2 regions of the Clostridium thermosuccinogenes genome follow, and region 1 is predicted to be linked to the other one. Evidence: a T-box and tRNA genes for the amino acid it is inferred to sense, from the RefSeq annotation. Region 1 holds a T-box; the other holds one or more tRNA genes.
The links. A T-box is a leader RNA that pairs with one kind of tRNA and senses whether it is charged. The one in region 1 lies ahead of alaS (alanine--tRNA ligase), so its partner is inferred to be a tRNA-Ala.

Region 1 (3,208 bases):
CATTAAGGATGTGGATTTTTTTAAAAATTCAGCATTGATGCTCATACCGAAAAAATGGAGAAACGGCATGATAAACGCCGGCAGGGATATACACGGAATACTGTCCAATTTTATTCAAGGGCAGCTTTTGACTGCTTTAATAGTTGGCATACTGGAGACCATCGGTTTAGTTATAGTCCGGGTGAAATATCCGTTAGTTCTCGGTCTGATAGGAGGAGCGGCAAATATCATTCCCTTTTTCGGACCGATAATAGGAGCTGTACCGGCTGTTGCAGTAGCTCTTCTGGATTCGCCGGTAAAAGCCTTGTGGACCATAGGCGTCTTTACTTTAATCCAGCAGATTGACAACAATTTCATATCTCCTAAGATAATTGAAGGAAGATTGGGGCTACATCCCGTTTCTACAATGCTGGCAGTGCTGGTGGGGGGCGAATTTTTCGGTTTGATCGGGATGATGCTGGCAGTTCCGGTGCTGGCTATGATAAAGGCTGTTCTGAAAAGGGCGATAGAAGCAATCGTGTGACATTGGAACAGAGGTATCGATAGATTAAAGCTATATTAGAGCTATAGTTAGAACCGTATTATATCTACCTATATTAAAGCTCCTGCATAGGCTTCGGCCTCATTTTATTCTGCATATTGCTGCAAATTACAATCTATTGACAACCACCAGCATGCTTTAATATAATTTAATGAAGCAGATGCATATAGCAAAATATTCAAAAGCTATGAAGGGAAGAAGTAGTTTATAAAATAGCCTTAAGAGAGGAAACGGTTGGTGCGAGTTTCCGGTATTTTATAAATGAAGCAGTCCTCGGAGCTGCAGCCGTAAAAAGGTTTGCCGTTAACTGCGTTAAAGTGTTTGAGGGCCCTGCAATGCAGGGAATAAGGGTGGTACCGCGTGATATACTCTCGTCCCTGTTTATCAGGACGGGAGTTTTTATTTGGAAGCAGCATTCATTTTATAAATACCACATCCTCAATCAACATAAGAAATGATATTTGAAATCCATATAGCTGCGGGCATGATGTGATGTTTTTTATTTAAAGCAAAGTTTTAGATATGGATTGGCAAATTGTGTGAAATAATAGAAGTGAGCTAACTCGCTGGCATGAATATGAAGGCTATGTTCATCATTGAATGAGCTTTATTTATTGATTTTTGCAAGTATGAGTAGCTATGCCGGCTAATTGGAGATAGCTATGCAAAGAGTTTTTTGATAGAAATTTATGCTATTTAAACTCAGAAATGTTTAGAAAGTACCGGTAAATGAAAAAGTTATAATATGAGCTAATGGATAAAATAGGATTCAGAAACACAATCAAAAAGAAAGGATGTTTTGAATGAAAAAACTAGGTTTGAACGAACTCAGGGAAGAATATCTAAAGTTTTTTGAAAGCAAAGGCCATCTTAGGCTTCCCAGTTTTTCTCTCATTCCGCAAAATGACCCCAGCCTGCTGTTGATAAACTCAGGAATGGCTCCTTTGAAACCATATTTTACAGGGGATCAGGAACCGCCAAGGAGAAGGGTCACCACATGCCAGAAGTGTATAAGGACTCCGGATATAGAGAATGTGGGAAAAACCGCAAGGCATGGTACATTTTTTGAAATGCTGGGCAACTTCTCCTTTGGGGATTATTTTAAGAACGAAGCGATTCCATGGGCATGGGAGTTTGTAACAAAGGTGCTGGAAATGCCGGAGGACAGGCTCTATGTTTCCATATATGAGGATGATGATGAAGCTTTTGAAATATGGAACAAGAAGGTAGGATTAAGCCCGGACCGGATTGTGAGAATGGGCAAGGCGGATAATTTCTGGGAACACGGCACCGGCCCCTGCGGACCCTGCTCTGAAATCTATTTTGACAGAGGGGTTGACAAAGGCTGCGGAAAACCTGACTGCAAAGTTGGCTGCGACTGTGACAGATTCATAGAGTTCTGGAACCTGGTATTCACACAATTTTACAGGCATGAGGACGGAAGCTATACAAGGCTCGCCAAGCCCAACATCGATACCGGAATGGGCCTGGAAAGGCTTGCGGTGATATCTCAGGATGTAAACAACCTTTTTGAAGTTGATACCGTAAGGAATGTACTAAATTATGTATGTAAAATGGCAGGAGTTGAGTACGGCCAATCCGAAAAAGCTGACATTTCCATCAGGGTAATAACGGACCATATGAGAAGCACCACCATGATGGTTTCCGACGGAGTAATACCCTCCAACGAAGGAAGAGGATATGTATTAAGAAGGCTGCTGAGGAGAGCCGCAAGGCATGGAAAGCTGCTGGGTATTGATAAGCCTTTCCTTCATGATGTGGCTATGGTGGTTATTAATGAATCCAGGCAGGCATATCCCGAACTGCAGGAAAACGCCGACTACATCCGGAAAGTGATAAGCATAGAAGAGGAAAAATTCAATGCAACCATAGATCAGGGCTTGGCCATACTTAATGAGTTTATAGAAAAAACCAAAGCAGAAAATCGTAAGGTTATTTCCGGAGATATGGTGTTCAAGCTGCATGATACTTATGGTTTCCCTCTTGACCTCACAAGGGAGATAGCTGGTGAAAACGGCCTTGAAATAGATGAGGAAGGCTTTCAAAAGGAAATGGCCCAGCAGAAGCAGAAAGCCAGGGACGCCCTTAAGAATAAAGGTGCTGCAGCCTGGGGAGATGACAGCATATATGGAAAGCTCGATAAGAATTTGAAGACGGAGTTTGTCGGGTATGAAACGGATGAATCCGATTCGAAGATCGTCTATATAATAAAGGACGATGAAATAGTTGAAAATGCCCAGGAAGGAGAAGAAGTGACAATTATCCTGGACAGGACTCCTTTCTATGGCGAAAGCGGCGGTCAGGTGGGAGACACAGGATATATCAAGGCTGCCAGTGGAATTGTAAGGGTTACCGACTGCAAAAAAACTGCCGACGGGAAATACCTGCATATAGGTGTGGTTGAAAAGGGGCTGGTAGAAGCAAACGAAACAGTAAAAGCCCAAATTGATTCGGCCAGAAGGATGGACATCGCCAGAAACCATTCTGCAACCCATCTGCTTCAGAAAGCCCTGAGAAATGTGCTGGGAACCCATGTAACCCAGGCTGGATCATTGGTTGAGCCAGGTAGGTTAAGGTTTGACTTTACCCATTTCTCATCGGTAGACCCGGATGACTTAAGGAAAATTGAGCAGGAGGTCAATGAAA
Region 2 (3,208 bases), 1.1 Mb from region 1:
ACCTACCTGTGTCGGTTTGCGGTACGGGTACCTTCTCTCTCGATAGTGGCTTTTCTCGTCAGTGTGGAATCGGCTACTTCGGTACTCTATTTTCCCTCCCCATCAGGCCTTCGAAACGTCCGGCGGATTTGCCTACCGGACTATCTACCTCCCTTGGACGAGCTTTTCCAGTTACTCGCTTAGCCTATCCTCCTGCGTCCCCACCTCTCTCAAACAAGAGACGGTAGTACAGGAATTTCAACCTGTTGTCCATCGCCTACGCCTTTCGGCCTCGGCTTAGGTCCCGACTTACCCTGGGCGGACGAGCCTTCCCCAGGAAACCTTAGGTTTTCGACGGTAAAGATTCTCACTTTACTCTCGCTACTTATTCCGGCATTCTCACTACTGTTTCGTCCACACGTCCTCACGATCGTGCTTCGGCCTACGACAGTAAGCTCCCCTACCACCCATTTCTGAGTCCATAGCTTCGGTACACAGTTTAGCCCCGGTAATTTTCGGCGCAGGCTCACTCGACTAGTGAGCTATTACGCACTCTTTGAATGAATGGCTGCTTCTAAGCCAACATCCTAGTTGTCTTAGCAAACCCACATCCTTTTCCACTTAACTGTGATTTTGGGACCTTAGCTGATGGTCTGGGCTGTTTCCCTTTTGACTACGAAACTTATCTCCCGTAGTCTGACTCCCTAACATCGTCTATACGGCATTCTGAGTTTGATAGGGTTCGGTAACCTGGTAAGGCCCCTAGCCCATTCAGTGCTTTACCTCCGCTAGACTTTCATTAGAGGCTAGCCCTAAAGCTATTTCGGGGAGAACCAGCTATCTCCGAGTTCGATTGGAATTTCTCCGCTATCCACAGCTCATCCCAGACCTTTTCAACGGTCACGTGGTTCGGTCCTCCACGGGATTTTACTCCCGCTTCAACCTGTCCATGGATAGGTCACCCGGTTTCGGGTCTATGGCATGTGACTTTGTCGCCCTGTTAAGACTCGGTTTCCCTTCGGCTCCGTACCTCTAGTACTTAACCTTGCCACATACTATAACTCGCCGGACCGTTCTACAAAAAGTACGCTGTCGAGCCTTAACGCTCTCCAACTGCTTGTAAACATAGGGTTTCAGGTTCTCTTTCACTCCCCTCCCGGGGTTCTTTTCACCTTTCCCTCACGGTACTGCTCCACTATCGGTCACCAGTTAGTATTTAGCCTTGGAAGGTGGTCCTCCCTGCTTCCCACCAGGTTTCACGTGCCTTGTGGTACTCTGGATCCCGGCCTGTCTTCATATCTTTCGCATACGGGACTTTTACCCTCTATGGTCTGCACGTTCCAGTGCCTCATTCTGCTAGATACTCCGAATCATTCCGCCGGTCCTCAACCCCGGGCTACATTGCTGTACCCCGGTTTGGGCTAATCCGCTTTCGCTCGCCACTACTTACGGAATCACTTTTGTTTTCTTTTCCTGTAGGTACTTAGATGTTTCAGTTCCCTACGTCTCCCCCATGTATGCTATGTATTCACATACATGTACCTGGGCATTTACCCCAGGTGGGTTCCCCCATTCGGACATCTGCGGGTCAATGGCTATTTGCGCCTCTCCGCAGCTTTTCGCAGCTTATCACGTCCTTCATCGGCTTCTGGTGCCAAGGCATTCACCCTATGCTCTTAATAGCTTGACCTTCTTAGATACGATCTCTCGATATCTTTCGGTTCTCTTCAAGTGATTGTCTTTTAACCATCTTGTGAAGACTTCCTAAGAGTCACGCATACCTTTCGATACTTGTTACCCTTATTTTTTCTTGTCTTCTCATCTTCTGAAAACTGCTATAACCTTCGCATTACTGCTCGGTTCTAACAATTTTCAACTTACATTATATAGTTTTCAAAGTGCAAGTTTTATGCGCCTTTTAGGCGCTGTGGTGGAGATAATGAGATTCGAACTCATGACCCCCTGCTTGCAAGGCAGGTGCTCTCCCAACTGAGCTATACCCCCACGTTAAATCAGTTGACCTTTGACAGCTTAGTGAGTCAAGTATCAACTGTGGATTTACTATTATACATGGTTGCCGTTTAAATGTCAACCAGTACTTTTTCTTTTTTTTCAAAACCTCATTGGGCTTTGAAAACTAAACAGTGTAGACAAGGAACTCTTTAACCGGTAACATTTCTGTTATCCGGTATCGACCAGAAGACTCGTCCTCACCTGATGCTATCCATCAGATTCGGACCGTTCTCCTTAGAAAGGAGGTGATCCAGCCGCACCTTCCGATACGGCTACCTTGTTACGACTTCACCCCAATCATCGGCCCCACCTTCGGCAGCGCCCTCCTTGCGGTTAAGCTACTGACTTCGGGTGTTGCTGACTCTCATGGTGTGACGGGCGGTGTGTACAAGGCCCGGGAACGTATTCACGGCAGTATGCTGACCTGCCATTACTAGCAATTCCGACTTCATGTGGGCGGGTTGCAGCCCACAATCCGAACTGGGACTACTTTTGGGGATTTGCTCCGCCTTACGGCTTCGCTTCCCTTTGTTGTAGCCATTGTAGTACGTGTGTAGCCCAGGACATAAGGGGCATGATGATTTGACGTCGTCCCCACCTTCCTCCGATTTGTCACCGGCAGTCTCGTTAGAGTGGTCACCTTTACGTGTTACCAACTAACAACAAGGGTTGCGCTCGTTGCGGGACTTAACCCAACATCTCACGACACGAGCTGACGACAACCATGCACCACCTGTACAGAGGCTCCGAAGAGCTATGCCATCTCTGACATATCCCTCTGTATGTCAAGCCCTGGTAAGGTTCTTCGCGTTGCTTCGAATTAAACCACATACTCCACTGCTTGTGCGGGCCCCCGTCAATTCCTTTGAGTTTCAACCTTGCGGCCGTACTCCCCAGGTGGGATACTTATTGTGTTTACTCCGGCACAGAAGGGGTCGATACCTCCTACACCTAGTATCCATCGTTTACGGCGTGGACTACCAGGGTATCTAATCCTGTTCGCTCCCCACGCTTTCGCGCCTCAGCGTCAGTTACTGTCCAGAAAGCCGCCTTCGCCACTGGTGTTCCTCCTAATATCTACGCATTTCACCGCTACACTAGGAATTCCGCTTTCCTCTCCAGCACTCAAGAAACATAGTTTCAGATGCAGCCCCACGGTTGAGCCATGGTATTTCACATCTGACTTACATCCCCGCCTACGCGCCCTTTACACCCA

Region 2: it encodes a tRNA-Ala, which carries the amino acid that the T-box ahead of alaS (alanine--tRNA ligase) is inferred to sense. The anticodon was not compared.

Annotation. Positions count from the first base shown of each region.
Region 1 covers NZ_CP021850.1:2,147,462-2,150,669, reverse strand. Annotated here, with positions in the region: gene CDO33_RS09460 (AI-2E family transporter) at 1-523, shown strand, start outside; T-box leader at 720-923, shown strand; gene alaS (alanine--tRNA ligase) at 1,345-3,208, shown strand, end outside.
Region 2 covers NZ_CP021850.1:1,095,913-1,099,120, reverse strand. Annotated here, with positions in the region: rRNA gene CDO33_RS04820 (23S ribosomal RNA) at 1-1,669, opposite strand, end outside; tRNA gene CDO33_RS04815 (tRNA-Ala) at 1,908-1,983, opposite strand; rRNA gene CDO33_RS04810 (16S ribosomal RNA) at 2,231-3,208, opposite strand, start outside.